4 regions of the Acidovorax sp. KKS102 genome follow, and region 1 is predicted to be linked to each of the others. Evidence: predicted binding sites of a transcription regulator. Region 1 holds the regulator's gene; each other region holds the start of a gene.
What was found. The regulator sigma-54, encoded in region 1, starts transcription at its own class of promoters, with help from an activator protein. The targets are predictions, from matches to a motif close to TGGCANGNAANCTGCTTT.
Positions count from the first base shown of each region.

Region 1 (7,588 bases):
CCCAGCGCAGAGTCCTTGTGGCCGGGTCGCAACTTGACCAGGATCACGCCTTCGTAGTCGTCCAGGTGAACACGTTCCATGGCCTCCCAGGGCACGGTGTGCGGGTCGTCCTGGCGCAGGTCGGTGATGCCGGTGGCATCAATGACAATTGCAGGGTCTTGCTCCCGGTAGGCCTCCAGAGCGGACCGGCCCAGGGTTCCGCCCACACAGAAGGAGACGAACGCGGCACACAGACAGAGGATCGTGAGCAGCCGGTCGTTCGATGCCAAAGCCCCATACAGCGAGAACGCCAGGCATATCGCCATCAGCAACACAAAAGGCACCTGAAACACCAGGGTCCAGCGGCGCCGGTAGAGCAGGATGGGTTGGGGTGGCATGTGCAATCTCCGGTTGAAAGGGCACAGCAACTTATTGTGCCTTTGGCTGTGGGACGCCACCCCGGTGGTGCGTCTGGCGCCCCGCTGTTGGCGGGCCCGTAAAATCCGCCGATGCTCACAGCCAAAAATGAATTGCTCGCTGCGCTCGCAGCCGAGCTGGAAAACCTGTCCCCCGGCGCTGGCGCCAAGGCAGCCTTTGAATCTCCCAAGGTGGCGGCCCATGGCGACTTCGCCTGCACTGCGGCCATGCAGCTGGCCAAGCCGCTCAAGCTCAACCCCCGCGCTCTGGGCGAGCAGCTCAAGGCCGCGCTCGAAGCCACGCCTGCTTTTCAACGCTGGGTGTCCGCCATTGAAATTGCGGGTCCGGGTTTTCTGAACATCCGCCTCCAACCTGCCGCCAAGCAACAAGTGGTGCGTGAGGTGCTGACGGCCGGTGAACATTTCGGCTATCAGGCCAGCAACGGCCAGCAGGTGCTGGTCGAGTTCGTGTCGGCCAACCCCACGGGTCCGCTGCACGTGGGCCACGGCCGCCAAGCCGCGCTGGGCGATGCGATTTGCAACCTGTTCAGCACCCAGGGCTGGAAGGTGCACCGCGAGTTCTATTACAACGATGCGGGCGTACAGATCGACACGCTGACCAAGAGCACGCAGCTGCGCGCCAAGGGTTTCAAGCCCGGCGACGACTGCTGGCCCACCGACAGCGACAACCCGCTGGCCAAGAACTTCTACAACGGCGACTACATCGCCGACATTGCCGAGGCCTTCAAGGCCAAGGCCACCGTGAAGGCCGATGACCGCGAGTTCACCGCCAATGGCGACGTGGACGACTATGACAACATCCGCCAATTTGCGGTGGCCTACCTGCGCAACGAGCAGGACAAGGACCTGCAGGCGTTCAACCTCCAGTTCGACGAGTACTACCTGGAGTCCAGCCTGTACACCAGCGGCCGCGTCGAGGCCACGGTGAACAAGCTCATCGCCAACGGCAAGACCTACGAGCAGGACGGCGCGCTGTGGCTCAAGAGCACCGACTACGGCGACGACAAGGACCGCGTCATGCGCAAGCAGGACGGCACCTACACCTACTTTGTGCCCGACGTGGCGTACCACATTGCCAAGTGGGAGCGTGGCTTCACCAAGGTCGTGAACATCCAGGGCACAGACCACCACGGCACCATTGCACGCGTGCGCGCCGGCCTGCAGGCGGCCGATGTGGGCATCCCCAAGGGCTACCCCGACTACGTGCTGCACACGATGGTGCGCGTGGTCAAGGGCGGTGAAGAGGTCAAGATCAGCAAGCGGGCGGGCAGCTATGTCACGCTGCGCGATTTGATCGAGTGGACCAGCAAGGACGCGGTGCGTTTCTTCCTGCTCAGCCGCAAGCCCGATACCGAGTACACCTTCGACGTGGACCTGGCGGTGGCGCAGAACAACGACAACCCGGTCTACTACGTGCAGTACGCCCATGCGCGCATCCAGTCAGTGCTGCGCGCCTGGCAGGAGGCGGGTGGTGGCGACGTGGCGTCGCTCCAGGACGTGGACTTGTCGGCGTTGGAAGGCCCGCAGGCCCAGGCCCTGATGCTGCAGCTGGCCAAGTACCCCGAGATGCTCACGGCCGCTGCCGAGGGCGAGGCGCCGCACGATGTGACCTTTTACCTGCGCGACCTGGCCGCCAGCTACCACAGCTATTACGATGCCGAGCGCATCCTGGTGGACGACGAGGTGGTGAAGAAGGCGCGCCTGGCGCTGGTCGCTGCCACCGCCCAGGTATTGCACAATGGCCTGGCGGTGCTGGGCGTGTCGGCCCCGGCCAGAATGTAAGCAGTTACTACCAATATGAAAAAGCAACAGACGGGCGGGACCATTGTCGGCTTCATCGTCGGGGTCATCGTGGGCCTGGGCGCGGCGCTGGCCGTGGCCGTGTACGTGACCAAGGTGCCGGTGCCGTTCCTGAACAAGGGCAACGGCCGAGGCGCAGACATGGACGCTGCGGAGTCCCAGAAGAACAAGAACTGGGACCCGAACTCGCCGCTGTATGGCAAGAACCCGGCCCGCCCTGCGGCGCCTCCGGTGGCCGCAGCTGCGTCAGCTCCTGCATCGGCACCGGCGCCTGAGGTGCGCGCCGCCGCATCGGCCGCCAAGCCTGCCGCGAGCAAGCCAGACGCGAAAGCCGAGGCCAAGGCAGAGAGCAAGCCGGGCGCAGACCCGCTGGGCGATCTGGCCGTGGCCAAGGCAGCCGCCAAGGGCAGCGTGGACCCGTTTGACTACTTTGTGCAGGCTGGTGCCTTCCGCACCCAGGCCGACGCCGACGCCCAGCGCGCCAAGCTGGCCATGCTGGGCTGGGAGGCCCGCGTGAGCGAGCGTGAGCAAAATGGCCGGGCGGTGTTCCGGGTGCGCATCGGCCCCTTCACCAAGCGGGACGATGCCGAGGTGCTCAAAGAGAAACTCGACGGCGCCGGGCTGGAATCGGCGCTCGTGCGCGTGCAGCGCTGAAGCGCTTGCAAAAGCGGCGCCACCGCCAGGGCTGAACTTTTTGTAAAGGGATGTCTCACATCCCGCATACCTGAACCAGGAGAGTCTTTGTCATGAAACGCCGTGAGTTTTCTTTGTCCGCCGCCTCGGCGGTTGCCGCTTCTGCCCTGACGCTGCCAGTGGCCAACCCCGCCATGGCGCAAGCCCGCCAGTTCAAGGAGGGCAAGGACTTCAAGCGGCTGGACAAGCCCGTCGCCCCGGATGCCCCGGCCGGCAAGGTCGATGTGATCGAGTTCTTCTGGTACAGCTGCCCCCACTGCAACGCCTTCGAGCCCACACTGGACGCTTGGGTCAAGGCCGCGCCCAAGGACCTCTCCATCCGCCGCGTGCCTGTGGCGTTCAACGCCAGCTTCGTGCCCCAGCAAAAGCTGTACTACACGCTCGAAGGCATGGGCAAGCTCGAAGCCCTGCATGCCAAGGTCTTCCGCGCCATCCACGTGGAAAAGGCCAAGCTCGCCAAGGACGACGAAATCCTGGCCTGGGTGACCCAGCAGGGCGTGGACGTGGCCAAGTTCAAGGAGGTCTACGGCTCCTTCAGCGTCGCCAACCAGGTGCGTCGTGCCTCGCAGCTGCAGGATGCGTACGGTGTCGAAGGCGTGCCATCCATGGGTGTGGCGGGCAAGTACTACACCGACGGCACGATGGCCGGCAGCATGCAGACCGTGCTGCAGGTGGTCGAATACCTGGCCGCCACAGCGCGCAAAGCCTGACCAGTGGCCGACCCTGTCGGCAAGCTGTCCCAAAGGCCCGCGGATGCGGGCTTTTTTTCGGGGTAGGTACCATCGGGTGGCTACAATCATTGCAAGATTCGTGCCCTATGACCCACCGCCTACTCCCCCTCCTTGTGCTCGCAGCCCTGTCCGGCCTTGCGGGCATGGCACATGCCGAAAAGGCAGACCGTGCCAAGCCCATGAACATCGAGGCCGACGCCCTGCGCCACGATGAACTCAAGCAGACCAGCGTGTTCTCGGGCCGCGTGGTGATGACCAAAGGCACCATCGTGCTGCGCGGCGCGCGGCTGGATGTGCGCCAGGACGCCGACGGCTACCAGTACGGCGTGGTCACGGCCGAGGCGGGCAAACGGGCGTTCTTCCGCCAGAAGCGCGACACCGTGGCCGGAGCGCCGGACGAGTTCATCGAAGGCGAAAGCGAAGTCATCGAATACGACGGCAAGGCCGACAACGTGCGCTTCATCACCCGCGCCGAACTGCGCCGCTACCGTGGGTCGGTGCTCAACGACGAGATCACCGGCGCCGTGATCGTTTACAACAACCTCACCGACGTGTTCACCGTCGATGGCCAGAAGGCGCCTGCGTCTTCGGCTGCGGCCGGCGACGCCCCCACGTCTGGCGGCCGCGTGCGCGCCGTGCTGGCACCCAAGGACCCGCCGCCCGGTACGGCAGCCCCCGCCAAGGCGCCCGAGTCGCCCGCTCCGGCGCTGCGCCCCAGCAACACTCTTGGCGGCGGCGCCAAGTGAGCGGGCCCGTGGTGAGTACCGGTCCCGAGACCCCAGCGACCCCTGCGAACAGCCGCCTGGGGCCCGATTCGCACTCGGGCAGCCGCCTGGAGGTGCAGCACCTGGCCAAGTCCTATGGCAGCCGCAAGGTCGTCAAGGACGTGTCCCTGGAGGTGCAAAAAGGCGAAGTCGTGGGCCTGCTGGGCCCTAATGGCGCGGGCAAGACCACATCGTTCTACATGATCGTGGGCCTGGTGCGCAGCGATGCGGGTGACATCCGCATCGACGGCCAGTCCGTGGCCCACATGCCCATCCATCGCCGGTCGCGCCTGGGGCTGTCGTACCTGCCGCAAGAAGCCTCCATCTTCCGCAAGCTCACCGTCGAAGAAAACGTGCGCGCCGTGCTGGAACTGCAGCGCGCCGACGACGGCCAGCCGCTGTCGCGTGATGCCATCGAAGAGCGCCTTACGGCCCTGCTGCAAGAGCTGCGCGTGGACCACCTGAGGGCCTCACCCGCACTGGCGCTGTCCGGTGGCGAGCGCCGCCGCGTCGAGATCGCCCGCGCCCTGGCCACCCAGCCGCGTTTCATCCTGCTGGACGAGCCTTTTGCCGGCATCGACCCCATCGCAGTGATCGAGATCCAGCGCATCATCGGCTTCCTGAAGGCGCGCGGCATTGGTGTGCTCATCACCGACCACAACGTGCGCGAGACGCTGGGCATCTGCGACCACGCCTTCATCATCAGCGACGGCCGCGTGCTGGCGCAGGGCACGCCGTCCGAGATCGTGGACAACGCCGAAGTACGCCGCGTGTACCTGGGCGAGCATTTCCGCATGTGATGAAGCCTGGACTGTCGCTGCGCGTCTCGCAGCACCTTGCACTGACCCCCCAGCTCCAGCAGTCCATCCGGCTGCTGCAGTTGTCCACGCTCGAACTGTCGCAGGAAGTCGAGCAGATGCTCGACGAAAACCCGTTCCTCGAACGCAGTGTCGACGAAGCCCCGCGCGAGGAATTTGGCCTGGAAGCCGCCGATACGCCCGCGCAGGCCGACGACTACAGCGCAGATGATGCTATGTTTTCAGGAGCTGCTGGCGCAAGCAGTACTGGCGCTGACAGCCAAAACGACGCTGAAATCTCCGGGGGGGGCTCGGACGAGCCCGACTGGAGCGGCGACGGCACCGTCGAGATGGCGCCCAACGATGCCGAGTGGGGCGGCGACGCCCCAGCGCGCACCCGCAACGACGCGGAAGGCGACGAGGCCGATGCCACCGAGCTGGCCCGATCGCACGAGTCGCTGACGGCCTTTTTGCACCGCCAGGCGCTGTCGCTGCGCCTGTCCGAAGTAGACATGGCCGCGCTGCGTTTTCTCATCGAATCGCTGAACGACGACGGCTACCTCGAAGAGCCGCTGGAAGAACTCGCCATCAGCCTCGCCGGGCCCGACGACCTGGAACAGATCGAAGAACTGGTGCACCGCTTCACCGTGGCCCAGCGCCTGCTGCAAAGCCTGGAGCCCACTGGCGTGGGGGCGCGCAACCTGGCCGAATGCCTGACGCTGCAGCTCACGGCGCTGGCTGCCGATGAGGACAGCAGTGCTGACCCCGACACGGTGCAGACCGCTCTGCGCATCTGCCAGCAGCCGCTGGAGATGCTGGCGCGCCGGGACATCCGCCGCCTGACGCAGCTGTGCAGCGAAGGCGGCGTGGCTGGAGAAGAGCGCACCCGCGCTGCCATGGCACTCATCGCCCGCCTGGAACCACGCCCGGGCCGCAAGTTTGCCGACGTGGAGCGCAACATCATCGTGCCCGACGTCATCGTACGCAAAGCCGGTCGCGCCAATGGCAGCGGCCAGCAGAGCTTCATCGTGCAGCTCAACCCCGACGTGATGCCCCGCCTGCGCGTGCACGACATCTACGCAGGCGCCCTGCGCGGCCACAAGGGCGGCGAAGGCCACCAGGGCATGCAGCAGCGCCTGCAGGAGGCGCGCTGGTTCATCAAGAACATCCAGCAGCGTTTTGACACCATCCTGCGCGTGTCGCGCGCCATCGTCGAGCGGCAAAAGAACTTCTTCACCCACGGTGAACTGGCCATGCGCCCGCTGGTGCTGCGCGACATTGCCGACGAACTGGGCCTGCACGAGTCCACCATCAGCCGCGTCACCACCGCCAAGTACATGGCCACGCCTATCGGCACCTACGAGCTGAAGTATTTCTTTGGCTCGGGCCTGGGCACCGAAACGGGCGGCAATGCGTCGAGCACGGCGGTGCGCGCACTGATCAAGCAGTTCGTGTCGGCGGAGAACCCCGCCAAGCCGCTGTCCGACAGCCAGATCGCCGAGATGCTCAAGGAGCAGGGCATCGAATGCGCCCGCCGCACCGTGGCCAAGTACCGCGAGGCGCTCAAGATCGCGCCAGCGAATCTGCGCAAAGCGTTGTAGCCGCCTCGGCAGGTGGCGCACTGCCCGCCTGCGCCGCCGTAGTCTTTTCTGTTGTTTCCGTATTACCCACCGCAGCCCACCATGGCCCGCATCGTCTTTGACCTCCCCGCGCACTTCGGCTTTGCCACCGAGCTGCAGATCTACATCAGCCATGTGAACCAGGGCGGACACCTGGACAACGCGCAGCTGCTCAGCCTGGTGTCCGAAGCGCGGGTGCGCTTCTTTCAGTCGCTGGGCTACCCAGAGGCCGATGTGGGCGGCCTTTCCATCGTGGTGGGCGACATAGTGGCGCAGTACAAGTCCGAAGGTTTCCACGGCGAAACCATGCGGGTGGAAATGGCCCCGGCGGACTTCAACCGCTACGGCTTCGACCTGGTGTTCTGCATGACCGAAAAGGCCTCAGGCCGCGAAGTGGCGCGCGGCAAGATCGGTATCGTCTTCATCGGCAAGGCCAGCCGCAAGGTCGCACCCATCCCCGACTCCATCCGCCGGCTGCTGCTGGCCCGCGCGGGGGAGCCCGGTTCCCCCGCCGAGCACTAGCGCGTATCCTCCCCATCGACATGAACCAACTCCAACTTTTTCTCCCTTGCGCCGCAGGCGTCGAGGGCTTTCTGGCCGACGAGGTACATGGCATCACCGGTCTCACGGGGCAAGACCTGCTGGTGGGCCGGGGTGGTGTGCTGCTGCGCGCCTCGTGGCGCCAGGCCATGCAGCTCAACCTGCACAGCCGCTTGGCCCAGCGCGTACTGGTGCAATTGGCCCACCGCCCATACCGGTCTGAGAACG
Region 1 is NC_018708.1:4,832,921-4,840,508, reverse strand. Features, by position in the region: gene C380_RS22260 (hypothetical protein) at 1-377, opposite strand, end outside; gene argS (arginine--tRNA ligase) at 489-2,198, shown strand; gene C380_RS22250 (SPOR domain-containing protein) at 2,214-2,870, shown strand; gene C380_RS22245 (thiol:disulfide interchange protein DsbA/DsbL) at 2,963-3,619, shown strand; gene lptA (lipopolysaccharide transport periplasmic protein LptA) at 3,727-4,386, shown strand; gene lptB (LPS export ABC transporter ATP-binding protein) at 4,443-5,204, shown strand; gene C380_RS22230 (RNA polymerase factor sigma-54) at 5,204-6,802, shown strand; gene C380_RS22225 (thioesterase family protein) at 6,884-7,342, shown strand; gene C380_RS22220 (class I SAM-dependent RNA methyltransferase) at 7,363-7,588, shown strand, end outside.

Region 2 (7,588 bases), 700 kb from region 1:
AGCACGCCGTACTTCTCACCCACCTTCTCGGCCTTGGGGCCGCTGGCGCGGCGCGGGTCGCGCACTTCCACACACAGGGCAGTGCGCGACAGGCCTGCGGCCGACTGGAACTTGCCCGGGGGCTGCATGCCCGCATGCGGGTCGGGCTGCCCGGCCTGGCGTGCGTGGTCGCCGCCTGCGGTGCCTTGCACCACGCGGCGTGCTTCGCCCGGTGCGGTGGCGCCCGCCAGGTAGGGCAGGTCACGGTCGCCGGTGACGGGGCCCGCTGGAAGGGAATACCGCGCCCGCAGCGTGGTCGCAGCGGGCAGTGGGCCTTGCGGTGCGGTCGGGTCTTGCGGGATCAGGTGCTCGGTGTCCGACGCCTTCACCCAGGGCAGGGCGTCCAGCGGCAGGCGGTAGCCCATGGGCGAATCGCCGGGGATGAGCAGCATGCGGTCGTCGCGGAAGAACCAGGGCCCGGTGCTCCACACACTGCCCGCCAGCGTGCCCGCACCCACACCCGCCTGCAGCGGCAGCACATAGCCCACCACGCTGTCGAGCTTTTGCTCAAACACGCGGCGCAGGCGGGCGCGCTCCAGCTCATCGTCCAGGCGCGCGTCGAACGGGTCCACGTTGATGGGCAGGCGCCGCTCGCGCCACAGGTAATAGAAGGTGTCTTCGTAACCGGGCTGAATGTAGCGGTCGGTGATCCCCAGCTTGCGCGTGAGCGTACGCACAAAGCGCTCGGCGTCGGCACTGGTGTAGTGCGAGGGATCACGCTCGTCGGCAAACAGCGCGGGGTTCTGCCACGCGGGCTGGCCGTCGGCGCGCCAGCAGATCGACAGCGCCCAGCGCGGCAACTGCTCGCCGGGGTACCACTTGCCCTGGCCAAAGTGCAAAAAACCGCCCCGGCCGTATTCGGCGCGCAGCTTGTGCGTGAGTTCGGTGGCAAAGCCGCGTTTGGTGGGGCCCAGGGCATCGGTGTTCCACTCGGGCGCGTCGCGGTCGCCCACGGCCACAAAGGTGGGCTCGCCACCCATGGTCAGGCGCACATCGCCTGCTACCAGGTCGGCGTCCACCTGCTCGCCCAGCGCCAGCACGGCCTGCCACTGGTCTTCGGTGTAGGGCTTGGTCACGCGGGGGGATTCGTAAATGCGCGTCACGCGCATCTCGTGACTGAAGTCCACCTCGGCCTTGTCCACGCCGCCTTCAATCGGCGCGGCCCCCGAGGGCTGCGGCGTGCAGGCCAGCGGGATGTGGCCCTCTCCCGCCATCAGGCCGCTGGTGGCATCCAGGCCAATCCAGCCCGCGCCGGGCAGGTAGACCTCGCACCAGGCGTGCAGGTCGGTGAAGTCGTGGTCGGTGCCACTGGGGCCATCTAGCGCCTTCACATCGGGGGTCAGCTGGATCAGGTAGCCCGACACAAACCGCGCCGCCAGCCCCAGGTGGCGCAGCAGCTGCACCAGCAGCCAGCCCGAGTCGCGGCACGAGCCGCTGGCCTTTTGCAGCGTCTCCTCGGGCGTCTGCACGCCGGGCTCCAGGCGGATCAGGTAGCGAATGTCCTGCGACACCTGCTGGTTCAGCTTGACCAGAAAGTCCACTGTGCGCCGTTTGCTGCGGTCGATCTTGTCCAGGTACGCCTGCACCAGCGGCGTCATCGGCTCGGTGGCCAGGTAGGGCGCCAGCTCCTGCTGCACATCGCTGCTGTACTTGAAGGGGATGTGCTCGGCCTCGGGCTCCAGGAAGAAGTCGAACGGGTTGTACACCGCCATCTCCACCACCAGGTCCACGGTGACCTTGAACTCACGTGTCTTCTCGGGGAAGACGAGCCGTGCCTGGTAGTTGGCAAACGGATCCTGCTGCCAGTTGATGAAGTGCTGCGCGGGCTCGACCTTGAGCGAGTACGAAATCACATTGCTGCGGCAATGGGGCGCAGGCCGCAATCGGATCGTCTGCGGCCCGAGGCCGACCAGCCGGTCGTATTGGTAATGCGTGACGTGGTGGAGCGCGGCGTGGATGGGCATATGCAGGCCATGCTAGCAAGTCCCGAGCCATCGCGGGCAACTATTCCGGGGGCGGTGACAAGCGGCCATCGGCTGTTCACAATGTGCGGTCCGTGCCCCGCTGCTGGGGCTGTCTGCATGCTTCTCATCGTGCACCAACTTGGTGATGCCTCTTTTCATCCATGTCCCACTCCCCCCAACTTCTGCTCCTGCCCGGTCTGGCCGCCGATGAACGCATGTGGCGCGGCGTGCTGCCGCTGCTGCCCGCCGCGCTGCGCCCCGAGGTCGCCACCGCCCACCAGGATGTGAACCTGCATCGCATCGAGGACTTTGCCGCACGGCTGCTGGCACAGCACGCGGGGCCGCTGGTGCTGGCCGGTGCGTCGATGGGCGGCATGATCGCCATGGAGGCCGCGCGCCAGGCGCCGCAGCGGGTTGCGGGGCTGGCCTTGCTGGGCACCACCGCGCGACCCGAGACACCCGACATGCGCGCCCTGCGCGAAGGTGCCATCGAACTGTTTGAACAGGGCCGGGTGCGCGAGGTCATCGAGCCCAACGTGGCCCTGGCCTTCCACCCCGTGAACGCCGCCAAGGCGGAGCTGGTGCAGGCCTATCTGGACTTTGTGCTGGACGCGGGCCCCGACCACCTGGTGCGCCAGAACCGTGCCGTGATCCACCGCCCCGATGCGCGCTTGCACCTGCCTCAGGTAGCTTGCCCCGTGCTGGTGGTGTGTGGCGCAGCCGACCAGCTCACGCCGCCCGAATGCTCGGCAGAGATTGCGGCGCTGGTGCCCGCTGCCGAACACCACCTGCTACCCGACAGCGGCCACATGCTGACCATGGAGCAGCCGGAGGTGGTGACCGGCTTGCTGGTGCAGTGGCTGGGCCGCAATGGATGGATTTGATCTAGTGCTTGAGGTTTTTTTGGCCGCTACCGCGCGATGGGTAAGCTCTGATAGCTATTGAATTAATAGCTAATCAAAACTCCAGGTTGTCAATCAACCGCGTGCTGCCCAGCCGCGCAGCACCCAGCGCCACCAGCGTGCCTGCCGCATCCTCGGCCGTGGCGGGCAGCAAGTCGGCGCGGCGGCGCACCGTGAGGTAGTCGGGCGCCCAGCCCCGCGCGCGCAGCGCGTCCTGCGCCTGGGCCTCCAGCGCGCTGCGGTCGCTGGCATCCAGCCACTGCTGCGCCAGCCGCTTCAGGGCCTGCGACAGGGCCACGGCCTCCTGGCGTTCTTCCAGGCTGAGGTAGCCATTGCGCGAACTCAGGGCCAGCCCATCGGCCGCGCGGCAGGTTTCGCCCGCCACGATCTCGATGGGCAGCGCAAACTGCCGCACCATGTGGCGGATCACCATGAGCTGCTGGTAGTCCTTCTTGCCAAACACGGCCACGCCACCGGTGGCGCCCAGCACGCAGGCAAACAGCTTCATCACCACCGTGCTCACGCCCACAAAAAAGCCGGGGCGGAAGTGGCCTTCGAGCATGTCGGCGAGCTGCGGGTCGGGGTGCACCTTGAAGGTCTGGGGCTCGGGGTACAGGTCCGCCTCGCGCGGGGCAAACAGCACATCGCAACCGGCGGCCTGCAGTTTTGCGCAGTCGGCCTCCCAGGTGCGCGGGTAGCTGTCAAAGTCCTCGTGCGGCAGAAACTGCAGGCGGTTCACAAAGATGCTGGCTACGGTCACATCGCCCAGGGGTTGGGCCTGGCGCACCAGGGCGATATGCCCCTCATGCAAGTTGCCCATGGTGGGCACAAAAGCCGGGCGGCGGTAGGGGGCCAGGGCCTGGCGCAGGTCGGCAATGGAGCGGGCAATCAGCATGGGGTGGGAGGGTCAGAGAGATAAGAAAAGGGCTCACCAGGCGTGCACAGCGTTGTCCGGGAAACGCCCTTGCTTCACGGCCTGCACATAGGCCTCCATGGCGCGGCGCACGCTGCCCGCGTCCTGCATGAAGTTGTGGACAAACTTCGGCATCTTCCCGAGGTTCATGCCCAGCATGTCGTGCAACACCAGCACCTGCCCGGCCGTGCCGTTGCCTGCGCCGATGCCGATGGTGTGGCAGTGCGGCAGCTCGGCCGTGAGGTCGGCGGCCAGCGCAGCGGGCACCATCTCCAGCACCAGCATGGCGGCGCCTGCGTCCTGCAACTCATGCGCCTCTTTGCGCAGCGTGCGGGCGGCATCGTCGGTCTTGCCCTGCACGCGGTAGCCGCCCAGGGCATGCACCGTCTGCGGCGTCAGGCCCAGGTGGGCGCACACCGGCACGCCGCGCTGCACCAGGAATTCCACTGTGGGCGCCGTCCAGCCCCCACCTTCGAGCTTGACCATGTGCGCCCCGGCCTGCATCAGCACGCAGGCGCTGCGCAGCGCCTGCTCGCGGCTTTCGGCATAGGTGCCATAGGGCAGGTCGGCCACCAGCCAGGCCGTGCCCTGCACGCGGTGCAGGCCGCGCGCCACGCTGGCCGTGTGGTAGGCCATGGTGTCGAGTTGAACACCCACGGTGCTGGGCAGGCCCTGGCACACCATGCCCAGCGAGTCGCCCACCAGGATGCATTCCACCCCCGCCGCATCGGCCACGGCCGCAAAGGTGGCGTCGTAGGCGGTGAGCATGGTGATTTTTTCGCCCGCTGCGCGCATCTGCGCCAGGCGCGGCAGGCTCACGGGGCGGCGCTCGGGCAGGGGCGATGCAGGCGGCAGCGTGCCGTAGGGCGTGGCAGAAACAGGGCTGGTGGCGGTCATGGAGCGCGGTAGGGCCAAAAAATTGCCGCGAGTCTATGCGACCAATACTGGGTGTACTTATTGGTTTCCTGCGCGGGCAGGGCGGGCCTGCGCTGGCACAGTGGCCTTTGCGTTCCCGGTATGCTCGCGGCCCATGACAGCAGCGACACCCCCCGCGAAAAGCACTATGAGAGACAACGATGTAAAGGCCCTGGCCCAGGCCGACGTGGCCCGCGCTCTGGCCGAAGACGTGGGCACCGGTGACCTCACCGCCGGCCTGATCGACCCCGCCCGCCGCGCCCGCGCGCGCATCCTGGCGCGCGAAGCCGCCGTGATCTGCGGCGCCCCTTGGGCTGAAGCGGCCTTGCGCGCCCTCGACCCCACGGTGCAGATCACCTGGCATGTGGCCGAAGGCCAGCGCTGCGCCCCCGACCAGGTGGTGCTGGAGCTGGAAGGCCAGGCCCGCGCACTGCTGAGCGCCGAGCGCACCGCACTCAACTTTCTGCAGCTGCTCTCGGCCGTCGCCACCAAAACCCGCACCTATGTGGATGTGGTGGCGGGTACGCGCGCGCAGATCGTGGACACGCGCAAGACCCTTCCCGGCCTGCGCCTGGCGCAAAAGTACGCCGTGCGCGTGGGTGGCGGCACCAACCACCGCATTGGCCTGCACGATGCGGTGTTGATCAAAGAGAACCACATTGCAGCCGCCGGTAGCGTGACGGCGGTGCTGCGCGCCGCACAGGCCGTGGCCGCGCAGGCGACTTTCATCGAGATCGAAGTCGAAACCCTGGAGCAGCTGACCGAGGCGCTGAATGCGGGTGCCAAGATGGTGTTGCTGGACAACATACCGCTGCCCATGCTGCGCGAGGCGGTGCGCATCAATGCGGGCCGCGCGATTCTGGAAATCTCGGGCGGTGTCACGCTCGAAGGCCTGCGCGAACTGGCCGAGACCGGCGTGGACCGCATCTCCATCGGCACGCTGACCAAAGACGTGAAGGCCACCGACTTTTCGATGCGCCTGCAGGAGCTGGCATGAGCACCGCAACCCTGAACCGCATCGACGTCGAATACGAGCAGCCTGACGAGGCGACATCGGGCGCCGTCTGTTCCACCAAACACGCCTGGGCGCGCGTGCCGCCCGAGCCGTCGCAGGCAGAACGCGCCGCGCTCAAAGACAAGATCCGCCGTCTGCTCAAGGAAAAAAATGCGGTCATGGTGTCGCACTACTATGTGCACCCGGACCTGCAGGACCTGGCCGAGGAAACCGGCGGCCTGGTGAGCGACTCGCTGGAGATGGCCCGCTTTGGCCGGGACCACGCGGCGCAGACCCTGGTGGTGAGCGGCGTGCGCTTCATGGGCGAGACGGCCAAGATCCTGAGCCCGGAAAAGACCGTGCTCATGCCCGACCTGGACGCCACCTGCTCGCTGGACCTGGGCTGCCCCATCGACGAATTCAGCGCGTTCTGCGACCAGCACCCCGACCGCACTGTGGTCGTCTACGCCAACACCAGCGCGGCGGTGAAGGCGCGTGCTGACTGGCTGGTGACATCGAGCTGCGCGCTCGACATCGTGAGCGCCCTCAAGGCCGCAGGCCAGAAGATCCTGTGGGCGCCCGACCGCCACCTGGGCGCATACATCCAGCGCGAGACAGGCGCCGACATGGTGTTCTGGAACGGTGCCTGCATCGTGCATGACGAGTTCAAGGCGCTGGAGCTGGAGCTGCTGAAAAAGCAGCACCCACAGGCCAAAGTGCTGGTCCACCCCGAAAGCCCCGCCGACGTGGTGGCCCTGGCCGACGCCGTGGGCTCCACCAGCGCCATCCTCAAAGCCGCGCGCGAGATGGATGCCACCGAGTTCATCGTGGCCACCGACAACGGCATGATGCACAAGCTGCGCACGCTCAACCCTGGCAAGACCTTCTACGAAGCGCCCACGGCGGGCAACAGCGCCACCTGCAAGAGCTGCGCGCACTGCCCCTGGATGGCGATGAACGGCCTGGCCGATGTGGCCCGGGTGCTGGAGACCGGTGCGAACGCTGTGCACGTGGACCCCGCACTGATTCCGCGTGCGCGTCAGCCGATTGACCGCATGCTGGCCTTCACGGCGGCGCTCAGGAATGGTCAACCCACCGGCGCACTGGTGCCCCACCTGGGCGCTGCTTGAGTGCGCACGACGCGTTGATGTTTGCTCATGTTTTGATAGCTACAGGCGCATGATCCACTAACGCCTCCGCCTGCTTTGACTTCTAGTTGCCACATTGACTTCACCCAGCCGCTGAGCGCAGGCGCCGCGCGCCTGCGCCACCGGTTTGAGGCCCCGCGCGAGGTGCTGGTGGCCCAGGCACAGCACGAGGTGCGCGGTGTGCTCGACGCCGTGTTTGCCGCCGCACAGCAAGGACGCTGGTGCGTGGGCCATGTGCGCTACGAGGCCGCCCCGGCCTTCGATGCCGCATTGCAGACCCATGCGGCCGACGGCCCGCTGGCCTGGTTTGCCGTGTACGACGCGCCCCAACCCGGGACCGACGACGCGGCGGATGCGGCGGCAGCAACCCCTGCGCAGGTGGTGTGGGACGACAGCCCCGAGCGCGAGGCGTTTGACGCCGCACTGGCGCAGATCCAGCAGGCCATCGCGGCGGGCGAGCTGTACCAGGTCAACTACACCGCGCCCTTTCGCGGCACGTTGCAGGGCTCGCCGCAGGCCCTGTTTGCTGCGTTGCTGCGCGCGCAGCCCGGGGGCTATGCCGCTTACCTGCAGGCGGGTGACGAGCAAGTGCTGTCGGTGTCGCCCGAGCTGTTTTTTGACTGGCTGGACGCGCCGGAAGGCGGCACCCTGCTGGCCCGCCCGATGAAGGGTACGGCCCCGCGTGGCGCCACCCCCGAGCAGGACGCGCAGCA
Region 2 is NC_018708.1:4,131,370-4,138,957, reverse strand. Features, by position in the region: gene C380_RS19000 (DUF2126 domain-containing protein) at 1-2,003, opposite strand, end outside; gene C380_RS18995 (alpha/beta fold hydrolase) at 2,165-2,887, shown strand; gene panC (pantoate--beta-alanine ligase) at 2,961-3,800, opposite strand; gene panB (3-methyl-2-oxobutanoate hydroxymethyltransferase) at 3,834-4,715, opposite strand; gene nadC (carboxylating nicotinate-nucleotide diphosphorylase) at 4,882-5,730, shown strand; gene nadA (quinolinate synthase NadA) at 5,727-6,857, shown strand; gene C380_RS18970 (chorismate-binding protein) at 6,933-7,588, shown strand, end outside.
Region 2: C380_RS19000 (DUF2126 domain-containing protein) is a predicted target of sigma-54. The motif match lies at 2,016-2,033, and genes of this name have one in related genera.

Region 3 (7,588 bases), 2.2 Mb from region 1:
TGAGCGCGTCCCACACCTCGGGCTGGCCGCCTGCGAGCAGTTTTTGCGCTTCTGTTTCGAGTGCCTGCTCCCAACTGTGGGCGGCAGCCACAGGGGCTGCCACAGCGTCGGCCGACCAGGACGCAGCGGCTACAGGTGCAGACGCGGGCACGGGAGTCGACACGGGCGCTGCGGGGTGCAGCCCCCCCACCAGCTCGGGCGCCGGCTGCGCCACCGGGGCAACAGGCGCCAGCGGGGCCACCGGCATGGATGTCACCGTCGCTGCCACAGGCTCGGCACCCGCCGTAGCGCGCACAGGCGGCTGATACACCGGGGCCTCCAGCACCTCGGGCGGCAGGTCTTGCAGCGAGATCACCTGAGCGGGTGCCATCACGGTCAGCCAGTGGCAGATGTTCTCCAGCTGGCGCACGTTACCCGGGAAGGCAAACTGCTCCAGCCGCGCCAGCGCCGAGTCGGCAATGCGCTTGGGCTCCACGCCCAGCTGCCGCGCGCTTTGCTGCAGGAAGTGGCGCGTGAGCATGGGCACGTCCTCGTGCCGCTCGCGCAGGGCCGGCAGGCGCAGACGGATCACGTTGAGGCGGTGGAACAAGTCTTCGCGGAAGCCACCTTCCTTGACGCGCTGCTCCAGGTTCTGGTGCGTGGCGGCAATCACGCGCACATGGGCCTTGACGGCCGCGTGGCCGCCCACCCGGTAGAACTGGCCGTCAGACAGCACGCGCAGAAGACGCGTCTGCAAATCAAACGGCATGTCGCCGATTTCATCGAGGAACAGCGTGCCGCCCTCGGCCTGCTCGAAGCGGCCGCGCCGCTGCGTCTGCGCACCGGTGAAGGCGCCGCGCTCGTGGCCGAAGAGTTCGCTCTCCAGCAGGTCCTTGGGAATGGCGGCGGTGTTAATGGCCACAAAGGGGCCATCGGCTACGGGCGAATGCTTGTGCAGCGCGCGCGCCACGAGCTCCTTGCCCGAGCCGGATTCGCCGGTGATGAGCACCGTGACCTGGCTTTGCGACAGCCGCCCGATGGCGCGGAACACGTCCTGCATGGCGGGCGCCTGGCCCAGCATTTCGGGGGTTGCAGTCTGGCGCTCTTCGGTGACTTCTTCGCGCTGGCTTTCTTCGACCGCGCGACGGATCAGCTCCACCGCCTTGGGCAGGTCAAAGGGCTTGGGCAGGTATTCGAACGCGCCGCGCTGAAAGGCCGACACCGCGCTGTCGAGGTCAGAGTACGCCGTCATGATGATGACGGGCAGGCCGGGCTGCAGCTCGCGCACCTTCTCCAGCAGTTGCAGGCCCGAGCCTCCGGGCATGCGGATGTCGCTCACCAGAACCTGGGGGCCCTGGCGGGCGGGGTCGCCCGCAGTGACATCGGCCAGTGCGTCCAGCACTTCGCGCGGATGCGTGAAGCTGCGCGTGGGCAGGTTCTCACGGGCCAGCGCCTTTTCCAGGACGAAGCGGATCGAGGGGTCGTCATCTACTATCCAGATCGGCTTCATATGTTTTTCTTACCTTCCCTGTGGTTGCGTGTCAGGGACCGTCGTGCGCTGTCAAGGCAAGGGGATCAGGATTCGGAAGTCGGTGCGACCCGGTACGCTGTCGCATTCGATCAACCCGTGGTGTCGCTGCACGAAGGTTTGCGCCAACGTCAGCCCCAGCCCTGATCCGCCGTCCCGACCCGACACCAAGGGGTAAAAAATCCGCTCCTTGATGGCATCGGGTACGCCCGGTCCGTTGTCGATGACATGCAATTCCAGTGCCAGCCGATAGCGTTGCCGACCGAACGTGACCTGGCGGGCCACACGTGTGCGCAGCGTGATCACGGCATCGCCCTTGGCGATACGCTCTGACAACGCCTGGGCCGCGTTTTGCACGATGTTCAGCACCGCCTGAATGAGCTGCGCACGGTCCCCGCGAAACTCAGGAATGGAGGTGTCGTAGTCGCGCTGTACCTTGAGGCCCTGCGGGTATTCGACCAGCACGAGCGAGCGCACCCGCTCGCACACCTCGTGGATGTTCACGTCGCCCACCAGATGCGGGTGGCGGTGGGGGGCTAGCAACCGGTCCACCAGGCTTTGCAGGCGGTCGGCCTCGTGGATGATGACCTGGGTGTATTCGGTGAGTTCGCGGTTGTCGAGCTCCATCTCCAGCAGTTGCGCCGCGCCCCGAATGCCGCCCAGCGGGTTCTTGATCTCATGGGCCAAGTTGCGGATCAGCTCCTTGTTGGCCTGGGCCTGATCGCGCAGGCGCTCTTCGCGGTCTTGGCGGGCCTGCTGCTCCAGCGGCCACAGCTCTACCAGGATTTCGCCCACCTGCTCGGCATCGGCCACATTGACATGCACAGGTACCGGGTCCTGGTGCAGGCGTTTCAGGCTGGCCTCGTAGCGCAGCGCGGCAAAGTCTTTGCCCCGGGCGCCCGCCAGGGCAGTCTGCAGCAAGGCGGGGTCGGTGAAGAAGGTGGAAAAGTCCGCCCCTTCCAGGGTGCGGCGCGAGAGGCCCAGTGTGTTTTCCAGGGCGGCGTTGGCAAACTGCACGGCACCATCATCCGCACGCAGCACGGCCACCAGGGTGGACATCAGGTCCAGGGAATGAAAACGCCCGGTGTCAGTGCCGGGCAGGTCGGGAAAAGAAGGGGCACTCACGCGCTGTCGCCGTTGTCAGTTAGTGGGCGCTGCGGGCGCGGGCAGGCGGGCAATCTCGCGCTTGATCCCTGCAATGTCGCTCTCGCTGCGGGCGAGGCTCGCCTTGAGTTCGGCCGTGCGCTCGGTGTAGCGCTGGGGGTTGCGCAGATCCAGCGCATTGCGCTCGGGCGCGCCGTTGTTGTATTCCTTGAGCAGCTCGGCATGGCGCGTTTCCGCCTTGCGCAGCTCGGACTCCAGAATGGCGCGGGCATCCGAGTCGCGGGACTTTTGCTCGTTGTTGCTGACGCGCGGAGCGTTGGCGGGCGAGGTCGCGGACGATGGGGCTGCCGCGCCACCACCGCCGGCGGCTGGGGCTGCGGCAGACGCCGGGCGGGTGCCTTGAACCACGGTGACATTGCCCCCTTCGACCAGCTTGCAGCCACGCTCCTTGGCCTGCTGCGCGTTGTTGGTGTATTCGTTGCCGCAACGGTAGATGCGGTCTTGCGCCTGGACTGCGGGAACGGCGGCGGCGATGAGAAGCAGGGTGATGAGCGTTTTTTTCATTCGGTTTCCTCGCACGGACATGCAGGGGTCGGGGGAGTATCCCCCAATCACCCCACATCTCCAATCCAACAAAGACAGACCCTTGCAGGGCTGTGTATACGGATGCAACACCTGACGCCTTGGTTCCACCGCGTGTACTCAGCGCGTCCGCCCGCTTCGCCCGCCCATGAAAAAAGGCGGCTTGCGCCGCCTTTTTGAGCCATGGTCTGCAAGCAGACGATTACAGCGAGTAGTACATGTCGTACTCGACAGGGTGCACGGCCATGCGGAAGCGGGTCACTTCGTTCATCTTCAGATCGATGTAGGCGTCGATCATGCTGTCGGTGAACACGCCACCCTTGGTCAGGAACGCGCGGTCCTTGTCCAGGTGCTCCAGGGCTTGGTCCAGGCTGTGGCACACGGTGGGCACCAGCTTGTCTTCTTCTGGAGGCAGGTGGTACAGGTCCTTCGTGGCGGCTTCGCCCGGATGGATCTTGTTTTCCACGCCGTCCAGACCGGCCATCAGCAGTGCAGCGAAGCCCAGGTAGGGGTTCATCAGTGGATCGGGGAAGCGGGCTTCCACGCGACGGCCCTTGGGGTTGGCCACATAAGGAATGCGGATCGAGGCAGAACGGTTCTTGGCCGAGTAGGCCAGCTTCACCGGGGCTTCGAAGTGAGGCACCAGGCGCTTGTAGCTGTTGGTGCCGGGGTTGGTGATGGCGTTCAGGGCACGGGCGTGCTTGATGATGCCGCCGATGTAGTACAGCGCAAAGTCCGACAGACCGGCATAGCCGTCGCCAGCGAACAGGTTCTTGCCGTCCTTCCACACGGACTGGTGCACGTGCATGCCGGAGCCATTGTCGCCGTGGTAAGGCTTGGGCATGAACGTGGCGGTCTTGCCGTAGGCGTTGGCCACGTTGTGGATCACGTACTTTTGCAGGATGGTCCAGTCGGCGCGCTCGACCAGCGTGCTGAACTTGGTGCCGATTTCGTTCTGGCCAGCGCCCGCCACTTCGTGGTGGAACACTTCGACCGGGATGCCCAGGGATTCGAGGATCAGGGACATCTCGGCGCGCATGTCTTGCGTGCTGTCAACGGGAGGCACTGGGAAGTAGCCGCCCTTGACGGTGGGACGGTGGCCACGGTTGCCGCCTTCTAGCTTGGCGCCGGTGTTCCAAGGAGCTTCGTACTCTTCGATTTCGTAGAAGGTGTTGTTGGGCTCAGTGCTCCAGCGCACGCCGTCGAAGATGAAGAACTCTGGCTCGGGACCGAAATAGGCGGTGTCGCCCAGGCCGGAGGCCTTCAGGTAGGCTTCAGCGCGCTTGGCGATGGAGCGTGGGTCACGGTCATAGGCCTTGCCGTCGGCGGGCTCGATCACGTCGCAGGTCAGGATCAGCGTCGTTTCTTCGAAGAAAGGATCGATGTTGGCCGTGCTCGGGTCGGGGATCAGCTGCATGTCGGAGGCTTCGATGCCCTTCCAACCGGCAATCGACGAGCCGTCAAAGGCGTGGCCCGAAGTGAACTTGTCTTCGTCGAAGTGAGAGACGGGCACCGTGGTGTGCTGTTGTTTGCCACGGGTATCGGTAAAACGGAAGTCAACGAACTTGACTTCGTTCTCCTTCACCATCTTCATCACGTCTGCAACGGTCTTGGCCATCAGGTTCTCCTGGATAAAGCGCTTGTTGAAAAAAGAGTTTGCTGAAACAAAAGCAGTTTGCGTGCCAGCCGAGTGCAGCACCGCACTATGAAGGAGCGCTACTAGCGGCAGGTCGGCGTGGCACACGCCCAAAAGCACCAATACGGTGCAATTCATCTATCCAATCTGGACCTCAGAGGTTGCGCACCAATTCAGGGCCACAATTCGCACCAAATTCGTGCAACCCTGTTTTTAGTGCCTGCCATGCTGCGGGCACGGAAGACGCTGGCCCTTTGACACCCAGTTCGATATGCCGCCCGTATTGTGGATGATCTACGCTGGGCAAACTGAACACCCGCACGTCAGGGTGCGATTTTTCAATCTGCTCCATGAGGGGCGTCAACGAGGCCTCCATCGCGCCAAAGACCACCACCGACTGCTCGGTCTGCGGCGCGCGGTTGAAATGGGCTGCGTAATGGTGCTCCAGCACCCACTCGATCATGGGCCAGGCCATTACAGGAAACCCTGGAACGAAGTGCACGGATCCACCGCCAGGCCCGTCGCAGCTGAAGCCGGGGATCTTGTTGTAGGGATTGGGAATGATGCGCGCGCCCACCGGGAACATGCCCATGTTGAGGCGGTGCACGTTGTCGGACCGGTCAGGCTCGTAGGGCACGCCCTGCTCGCGCGCCACATCCTGCATGCGTTCGCGGATCAGCGCCTCGGCCTCCGGGTGCAGGGCCAGATCCTGGCCCAGGGCTCGTCCGGCGCACTGCCGCGTGTGGTCGTCAGGGGTTGCACCAATGCCGCCACACGAGAACACCACATCAGCCGACGCGAACGCCCGCTGCAAGGTGGCCGTGATCCGGTCCGGGTTGTCGCCCACATAGTCGGCATAGGCCAGAGACAGGCCGCGTGCCGACAACAGTTCGATCACCTTGGGCATGTGCTTGTCGGCACGTTTGCCTGACAGGATCTCGTCGCCCACGATGATGAGGCCGAAGGTAGGTGTCATGGTGCGTTGTCTCCAGAGGGCGAAATGGCAGGGGGTGGTAGCGCGGCCGCAGGAGGGGCCGCAGTTCCCAGCGCCGGCGTATCCGCAGGGCGTGGGGTCAATGCAGACGAGGCCGACGAAGGGGCGGGCTCGGCCATGGGCATATTCGTCCCCCGTTCGGCCCGCAAGCGTTGCAAGGCGGCCAGGCCATAGTGCGTGAACCACAGCGAGGAAAATGCGAACACCAGGGTGTAGATCCAGATCGCCAGTGGCACCAGCACAAAAAACGCGGCGGCAAACACCACACCCGATGCCCATACGATGCTGGGCGCCGCCCCCAGGTAACCCGTGACGATGCCAATACCCAGCAGGCTGCTGCGATGGCGCCGGAAGATCTCCTGGCGCTCCTCCTTGCTGGCGTGGTCCGCCAGCGCGTCAAACACCATCACCCGGTAGGTCAGCCACCCCCAGATCAAGGGTGGCAGAACGAGGACCAGCGGCGGAACCAGCCACAGCGGAACCGACACCACCAGCGCCACAAGCGCCAGCACCGTGGAGCCCAAGGACCAAGCCACACTCGCGATGAAAGACCCGCCTTTTTTGCGCTCCAGGTCCGGAAAACGCCGGGCTGCCACCAAGGCCACCAGGGCAGGCGTCATCAGCACCGCCACGGCCAGCAGCGACACCACCACCAGCACAGGGGCCACAGCCAGCACCACCATCAGCGGCGCCATGACGGCCGTCACATCCCCCAGACCCCAGCCCTGGAGCCAGCCCCAGACGCTGGCCAGCAACGAGGAGGCGTCGAGCAAGGTGCGCATTGCCTGCACTGCCCCGTCCCAGTAAAAGTAGCCCAGGCCCATCGCCAACAAGGCCATCAAGACCAGGGGCAGGAGCGACAACGCGATCACACGCGGACGCAGGCAGTAGGCGGCGGCGCGCCAGAAAGAATCAAGCAGTAATCCCATGGCGGCAAGCATACAGGCAGCGCCCGCCGGGCCGCTCAGGCCTTGCCCAGCAACCTCAGTACGCCCCGCCATTGCTGGGACCAGAATCCCCTGCCGTAGTCGCGCACGCGGCCATCGAGGCCCGGCTCCACCTGGTCGCGCACGCCAGTCGGGTCAAACCGCTTTTCGAAATTGGCCGTGCCCATCAGCATGTCCCACCAGGGCAGCAGAACCCCGAAGTTGTGCCCGCCGAGTACCACGCGCGGTGGGGTTGCGGGTTGGCCCGATGTCGCCTCGGTCGAGGGTTTGACCGTCTCGTGGCCAATGCCAATGCTGTGGTGCCGGCGGTGAAACCGGGGGCTGATCCAGAGCCGCTCTCCCACCTGACCGAACCACAGCCGCACATTGGCGTGCTGAAAGCTCTCGCTGAGCTGGGTGATGGCCACGATGGCAATGAACTGCCCCGGCGCGACACCAATCAGCTGCGCCACCGTCACCAGAATCACGTCGCGCAGCAGGTCGTCGAGCAGGTGGTTGCGGTTGTCGCTCCACATCGTCATCTGCTGCTGCGCATGGTGCAGCGAATGCAGTCGCCACCACCACTCGAAGTGATGCTGCCCCCGATGGATCCAGTAGTCCACAAAATCGAACACCACCAGGTACAGCAGCAAACTGACCCAGGAGATGTCCGTCACACCCGGCCAGATGCCGTCGAGCTGGAAGGTGCTGACACCTGCCACACGCAGCGCACCAAACAACGAATCCGCGAGCGGGTCTACTGTGAAGAACAGCGCCAGACGAAACAGCCCCAGCCGGTGGATCAGGGTGTAGAGGATGTCGGTGCGGATGGTGGCGCG
Region 3 is NC_018708.1:1,855,594-1,863,181, reverse strand. Features, by position in the region: gene ntrC (nitrogen regulation protein NR(I)) at 1-1,489, opposite strand, end outside; gene glnL (nitrogen regulation protein NR(II)) at 1,541-2,566, opposite strand; gene C380_RS08440 (hypothetical protein) at 2,648-3,175, opposite strand; gene glnA (type I glutamate--ammonia ligase) at 3,396-4,811, opposite strand; gene C380_RS08430 (molybdopterin-binding protein) at 4,984-5,805, opposite strand; gene C380_RS08425 (EI24 domain-containing protein) at 5,802-6,752, opposite strand; gene C380_RS08420 (sterol desaturase family protein) at 6,788-7,588, opposite strand, start outside.
Region 3: glnA (type I glutamate--ammonia ligase) is a predicted target of sigma-54. The motif match lies at 4,861-4,878, and genes of this name have one in related genera.

Region 4 (7,588 bases), 720 kb from region 1:
AACGCCAAGGCGCTGGAAGAGCACCAGCGCGACCACTCGCTGTTCGCCGCGTTCGCACCGGCCGAAAACCCCACCATCGCCCTGGCGGCCATTGTGGAGAACGCCGGCTTTGGCGCCGCCCATGCGGCCCCGATTGCGCGACGCGTGTTTGACTACTGGCTGATGGGCGAATACCCCAGCGAAGAAGACATTGCCGCCGTACAAAAGGGCCAGGCCAGTGCGCCCATCGGCAAGCCCCGCAAGGCCAGCGAGGTGCCGCTGCTGGCGCCCTGATCAGACGCTAGGTTGCTCTAAAAATCATAGCTGTTGGCGCAATATCGACTAGCGCTACCGGCCGTTTTTGCTTGCAGAGGGTGCCTAAGCACCGGCGGTGCGCGGTGACGGCTGGATATGGCTGAACACCAGCGCCGCCACAATCAGCGCCGCACCGCTCAGCCCGGCCCAGCCCAGCTGTTCGCCCAGCAACACCCACGCCGTGAGCGCGGCAAACACCGGCTCCAGCCCGAACACGATAGCGCTGCGCATGGCGTCCACGCGCTGCTGGCCCCAGGCCTGCAGCGTCACCACCACCACACTGGCCAGCAGGCCCAGGTACAGCAAGGCCAGCAGGGCGTCCACCGGCAAATGGGCCGCAGCGCGCAGCCAGTCCATGTTGCCGCTTTGCACCAGCAGCAGCGCGGTGGAGGCCAGGGCCATCACCGTGGCCTGGGCGGCGGCCATGCGGGTGGCGCGCAGGGGCTGTGCGGCCGTGCGGCGCGCGCATTCTTCCAGCGCCAGGATGTACAGCGCATAGAACACGGTGCTGGCCAGCGTCAGCGTATCGCCCAGGTTCCAGGGCTCGTTCTCGTGGAACATCAGTGCCATGCCCGCCAGCGCCATCCCGCAGGCGGCCCACAGGCGCCAGCCATAGCGCCGCCCGAGGAAGGCCATGGCGATCAGCGGCACCACCAGGACGTTCAGGCCGGTCACAAACGCATTGCGGTTGCTGCTGGTGCGCGCGAGACCCTCGATCTGCAGCCAGAACGCCAGGAACAGCAGCAAGCCCAAAGCGCAGCCCCAGCGCCGCTCGTGGCGCAGCATGCCGCGCCACAGCGGTGCCAGCACCAGCAGCGCAATCACGAAGCGCAGCCAGATGATCTGCAGCGCGTCCAGGTGCGCCGAGAGCAGTTTCATGGCCGGGAAGGTGGTGCCCCACACCACGGTCACGGCCAGCAGGGCCATCAGGCCCCAGCGTTCAGTACGCATCGACAAATTCCTCAATACCAAAAAGAAAAAAGGGCCGCCGGTTGCCCGGGCGGCCTTTGCAGTGCGGCGCGGATTCTGATCAGTGGCTGACCTGGCCCAGGAACGCGCGGATGCGGTCGTTGGCCGGGTTGCTGAAGAACTCCTGCGGCGGCGCATCGTGCGCGATGCGGCCCTGGTCGAAGAACATCACCCGGTCGGCCACCTCGCGCGCAAAGCCCATTTCGTGGGTGACCACGATCATGGTCATGCCGCCACGAGCCAGGCTGCGCATCACGTCCAGCACTTCCTTGACCATCTCGGGGTCCAGCGCCGAGGTGGGCTCGTCAAACAGCATCACCTTGGGTTGCATGGCCAGCGCGCGGGCAATGGCCACCCGCTGCTGCTGCCCGCCCGATAGTTGCCACGGGTACTTGTGTGCGTGGTCCTGCATGCCCACGCGGCGCAGCAGCTGCATGGCTTCGTCGTTGGCCTGCGGGCGTGGTGTTTTGCGAATGCGGCGGGGCGCCAGCGTCACGTTGTCCAGCACGCTCATGTGACCGAACAGGTTGAACTGCTGGAACACCATGCCCACCTCGCAGCGCTGGCGCTGCAGAGTGGCGTGGTCGTCGCTCACCTCGACGCCGTCAATGGTGATGCGCCCGCTGTCGTGGGGCTCCAGTCGGTTGATGGCGCGCAGCAGCGTGCTCTTGCCCGAGCCGGAGGCGCCGATGATCACCGTGACCTCGCCGGTGTGGAACACGGTGGACACGTCCTTGAGCACCTGGTGTGCGCCAAACGACTTGCACACCCGCTCGGCCACGATGTAGGGCTTGGGCTGGTTCGTCGTCGCGGTCATCGGTTGCGCCCTTCCACGTCAAAGCGGTATTCGACGGCGTTGGAGATCTGGGTCACCAGCGTGGTCAGCAGCAGATAGGTGATGGCCACCGTGGTCAGCGTGGCGATGGGCTGGAACGTGGCCGACTGGATGCGGTTGCCCACGTTGGTCAGCTCCACCACACCAATGGCATAGGCCAGCGACGAGTCCTTGAGCAGCGCCACAAAGTTGCTCACCAGCGGCGGCAGCGAAATCTTGAACGCCTGCGGAAACACCACGTCCAGGAAGACGTGCATGCGGCCCAGGCCCAATGCGCGGGCGGCCTCGGTCTGCCCGCGCGGCACGGCCAGCAGGCCGGCGCGCAGCGCTTCGGCGTTGTAGGCGCCCACGTTCAGCCCCAGGGCCACGACGGCGGCGGCAAAGTCGGGCAGGTTGAGCCCCGGCACCAGCACCGGCAGGGCAAAGTACACAAACAGGATCTGCACCAAGAGCGGTGTGCCGCGAATGGCCCAGATGTACACGCCAGCCACCCAGCGCACGGGCGTCCAGCGGGCCGTGCGGGCCAGCGCCGCTGCGGTGCCCAGCACCAGGCCCACGGCACCGCTGACCAGCGTGAGCCACAGCGTGGTGCGCGCACCTTCAGAAAACGCCTGGGCGTTGGGGCCGATGGGGTCGGGAAAGAACGATAGCAATTGGCCCAGCAGCGAGAGGGCCAGCACCATCACGACCAGTGCAGCGACCAGCGTGGCATTGCTGCGCTGCTGTCGGGACCAGCCTTGTGGCCAAAGAGCGAGAAGCATGGATCAGACGACCATACGGTCTTGGTTGGAAATCGGACTGGGGCGGGGCGATCATGCACCCGCCACCAGAAACGGCAAAGGGTGCGCAGCAGGCCTGGGCCCTCTGCGCACCCCATGGGCCATCACATCAGTTGCAGCGCACGTCTTCGTTGAAGTACTTCTTGGAGACGGCGGCGTAGCTGCCATCGGCCAGCACTTCGGTGAACGCCTTGTTCCAGGCATCGGCCAGGCCGGTGTTGCCCTTGGCCATGGCGGGGGCGATGCGCTCGATGAACAGCATGTCGCCCAGCTTGAAGCCGGCCTTGGCGTTCTTGGCGGCGGCTTCCTTGGCCACGAACTTGTCGCTGACCCAGGCGTCCACGCGCTTGGAGATCAGGGCGCGCTGGGCGTCGGTGTCTTGCGGGAAGTTCTTCACTTCCTTCACGCCGCTGACCTTCTTGACCTGCTCCAGGTAGCTGGTGCCGGTCTGCACGGCCACGACCTTGCCGGTCAGGTCCTTGGCGTTGCGGATCTTGTCGTCCATGGCCACGATGATGCCGCCCGAGCAGTAGTGGGGGTTGGCAAAGGTCACGGCCTTGGAGCGCTCGTCGGTCACGCCGTGCGAGGCGATCACGGCGTCCCAGCGGTTCTGGCCCAGGCCAGTCAGCAGGGCGTCAAAGCCCAGGGTCTTCCATTCGAGCTTGAGGCCCATCTTCTTGACCACCAGCTCCGCCACTTCCACCTCAAAACCCGTCAGCTTGGTGCCTTCGAAGTAATTGAAGGGGGCGAACTGGCCCTCGGTGGCCACGATGATCTTGCCGTCCTTCTTGATTTCGTCCAGCGTGCGGGCCTGGACGGCGAGGGCAGCGCACAGCGCCACGGCGGTGACAACGGCAGACTTGAAAAATTGCATGACAGGTTCCTGTGGGGGGTGGTTCAGGTACAAAAAATCCGGCCTGCGGGTAGGCAGGCCGGAGCGGGTGGATGCGGACATCGCCGTTGGCGATGGGCCTCGTCATCAAACGGAAACGTGCGGAAATTATAGGACGCGCGTTCACATTCGGGCCATGCAGGGCAACCCCGATGACCTCGGGGCGCCCTGGTGGTAGGCCGTGCAGCGCGTTGCAAGTTGGGTGCCACCCTGGCAAGCGACGCCTGGAGCGTGAAGAGCAGGCCTACCGCAGGAAGGCGTCGTACCCCGTCTTCAGGATCAGCGTGCTCACCACCACGATGAAGATGCCCCGCACAAAGCCGGTGCCATGCTTGAGCGCCATGTGTGTGCCCAGCAGGCTGCCCAGCACGTTGGCCACGGCCAGCGTGACCGCAAAGTGCCACCACACATGGCCCTTGGCGGCAAACAGCGCAATGGCAGCAATGTTGGTGGCGCAGTTGAGCAGCTTGGCCGAGGCCGATGCATTGAGAAAGTCGTAGCCCAGCAGCCGCACGAACAAGAAAACGAAGAAGCTGCCCGTACCCGGGCCAAAGAACCCGTCATAAAAGCCGATGAGCACGCCAATCAGGCAGGCGGCGATCACCTCGGCCCGGCCGGCAAACCGGGGGGTGTGGTGCCGCCCCAGCTCCTTCTTGGCCAGGGTGTAGAGCAGAACGCCCAGCAGCACCAGGGGCAGCAGCTTGCGCAGGAAGTCGGCGGACACCACGGTGACGGCCCAGGCGCCCACGAACGAGCCGGCAAAACCGGCGGCTGCGGCCGGCAGCATGGCCGACCAGCGGATCTGCACCTTGCGGCTGTATTGCCAGGTGGCCATGGCCGTGCCCCAGACCGAGGCCGCCTTGTTGGTGCCCAGCAGCGTGGCCGGGGGCGCGCCCGGAAAAGCCGCAAACAGCGCGGGCACCATCACCAGTCCACCGCCTCCCACGATCGCATCCACAAAGCCCGCGAGCAGCGAGGCCAGGGTCATCAAAATCCATTCCATCGCAGGATTGTCGCACCGGGCCTGCTATCGATTCAGGACCGCTCAGGATCTAGGGATGGCCTGCATAACTCCCTGCGGTCGGTGATAGCGCGGCGTCGCGCGGTCCGCTGCGTTGCTTTTCTCGCCAATAGCCCGGCTATTGGCTGTGAAAAGGCGCCTTGCGGCCCATCCCGATCCGCACTACCACCGACTCGCGAGGGTTATGCAGGCCATCCCTAGCAGGCAAGAAAAAGGCGCTGGGATCGCCAGCGCCTGAAAGGGTTCACACCTCGTTGGGTGTTTTGAATGTGGTTCTTGGTAGAAAGGTTGTCTCCTCGGGCCCCTCGCTTGGCACACCGAAGCGCGCTTTCGAGTGCCGTGACTGTAACGGCTGCACCCTGCTGGTGCATTGGGGGTTTCCCGCCCCCCGTTGTTGGGCGCCGGATGGCTCTCGGTGGGCGTTCTGTGCCCCGATTCGGTGGCAACTGGCTGGCATGGCTCGTGCAATGCGCTTGTAACAAATTGCGAAAGGGAGCGTGCATGCGTGCAGTCAACCACCGGGTTTTTGCGGTCGTGTCGTTGTGTCTGGGGCTGTGCACCTGCGCGCTGGCCCAGAGCGTGCCAGAGGCTCCCGCCATAGCGGCGCCCCTCACACGCCCCGCCCTGGTGGCCCAGGACACCGTGAATGCGGCCCACACTGGCTGGATGATGACCTCCACTGCTCTGGTGCTGCTGATGACGCTGCCCGGCATTGCGTTGTTCTACGCAGGCATGGTGCGAAGAAAGAACGTGCTCAACACCATGGCCTGCGTGGTGGCCATCGCGGGGCTGGTCAGTCTGCTGTGGTTTGCGGCGGGGTATTCGCTGGCGTTCACACCCGGCAGTGCCTGGCTGGGGGGCTGGGACCGCGCCGGCTTTGCCGGGCTCGACTTTCAGCTGGAGGCGGGCAAGCTGGCCGTGAGCCACATTGCGCCGCTGATTCCCGAGTCGGTGTACGCCATGTTCCAGCTCACCTTCGCCATCATCACGGCCGCTCTGCTGGTGGGCGCGTTTGTGGAGCGCATGCGGTTCTCGGCCATGCTGGTCTTCATTGGGCTGTGGACACTGGTGGTGTACGCGCCCGTAGCGCACTGGGTGTGGGAGCCCGGGGGCTGGCTGGCGCAGATGGGCGCGCTGGACTTTGCGGGCGGCTCGGTGGTGCACGTGAATGCGGGCGTGGCGGGGCTGGTGTGTGCGTGGTTTCTGGGCCGCCGCGCGGGGTATGGGCGCGAGCCGTTTGAACCCTACAACCTGGGGCTCACCATGGCGGGCGCGGGCATGCTGTGGGTGGGCTGGTTTGGCTTCAACGCAGGCTCTGCGGTGGCGGCCGACGGGCGCGCCGGGCTCGCCATGGCGGTGACGCACCTGGCCGCCGCAGCCGGAGCGCTGTCGTGGATGCTGGGCGAGTGGGTGGTGCGCGGGCGCCCGTCGCTGCTGGGGCTGTGCTCTGGCTTGGTGGCGGGGCTGGTGGCCATCACACCCGCCGCCGGTTTTGTCACGCTGCGCTCGGCTGTCGTGATTGGTCTGGTGGCCGGGCTGGCCTGCTACTGGGGCGCCACGGGGCTCAAGCGGCTGCTACGGGTGGACGACTCGCTCGATGTGTTTGGCGTGCACGGCGTTGGGGGCATCGTGGGGTCGCTGCTGACAGGCGTGCTGGCCAGCAAGACCGTCGGGGGGGCTACGGGCAGCCTGCTGACCCAGGCCATCGACGTGGGCGCCGTGGCGGCCTACAGCCTGGTGGTGACGGCGGCCCTGTTGTGGGTCGTCAACTTTGCGATGGGCCTGCGGGTGGACGAGCAAAGCGAGCAGACCGGGCTGGACATTGCCCAGCACCGCGAGCGCCTGGGCGGCTGAATGTGTCGCCGCGTCCTGTGATGTGCGGGCCAGCGAATGCAGTCCGATGGATGACCCCAATGCAGTAAGGAGCCGAACATGTCCGATTCCGACAAGCTGGCGATTGCCGCCCACCTGCATGTGCTGTTGCGGCGCAAGACAGGGCGCGTGACCGATACCGAATGGATGGCGGCCAATGCGGATTACGCGCAGGAGATCGTGCGATTTGCGCGCCAGCGCGCCACCGAAGACAACGCGCCCGACTTGGCCGAATGGGCCGACCGCCTGGAGCAGGCCCTGCACGCAGCGCCCCCTTCCGCCCAGCGCCGACCGCTGCTGGATGCAGCGGCGCAGGCGGTGCGTGCGCGCCCCGCACCGCCCCCCGAGCCTGCCCCCGAGGTGCCGCGCTATGTGGGTGGCATCCGCTGACCTGCCAAGCGGCTTCTGCGCCGTGACTTGAAAAAACTAGTGGGGCGCAGTGCCCTGTGTGAACAGCGCGGCCGTGGGCAGCAGCCCGGCGAGCTGGTTGTCTCCGTAGGTGCGCAGCACCTGAGCAATCACCACCTGGTAGCCATTGAGCCACTGCGCCTGTGCGGCCTTGGCTTTCAGGTGCGCGGGGTGCTGCATCAGCGTCTGCAGCGCCTCCAGCGACTGCCAGTAGTACACGTTGGATACCAGGCCGTTGCCGGTGTCCGTCCACGACTCCTCGCCCAGGTAGCCGTCGATAGCGCGTGCGGCGGTGGCGATGGCCTCGTCCAGACGGTGGAAGGCGTCGTCGAATTGAGAACCTGTTCAAGCTATGTTTGGGGATCGCGTTGGAGTGCAATCGGGATGAGTGGATGCTTCGGATGCGCCGCATGGGCTCATGCCCATGCAAGCAGCCGGGGCGTCCAATCGCCCGATTTCACTCCAACCCTTCGGGCAAGTGCCTTGCCGGGCGGTCTGCGGCGTTGCGGCGCTTGCCA
Region 4 is NC_018708.1:359,442-367,029, forward strand. Features, by position in the region: gene mrdA (penicillin-binding protein 2) at 1-273, shown strand, start outside; gene C380_RS01610 (DMT family transporter) at 358-1,245, opposite strand; gene C380_RS01615 (amino acid ABC transporter ATP-binding protein) at 1,325-2,080, opposite strand; gene C380_RS01620 (amino acid ABC transporter permease) at 2,077-2,859, opposite strand; gene C380_RS01625 (ABC transporter substrate-binding protein) at 2,987-3,751, opposite strand; gene C380_RS01630 (TSUP family transporter) at 4,014-4,772, opposite strand; gene C380_RS01635 (ammonium transporter) at 5,292-6,644, shown strand; gene C380_RS01640 (hypothetical protein) at 6,723-7,052, shown strand; gene C380_RS01645 (antibiotic biosynthesis monooxygenase) at 7,089-7,382, opposite strand.
Region 4: C380_RS01635 (ammonium transporter) is a predicted target of sigma-54. The motif match lies at 5,242-5,259, and genes of this name have one in related genera.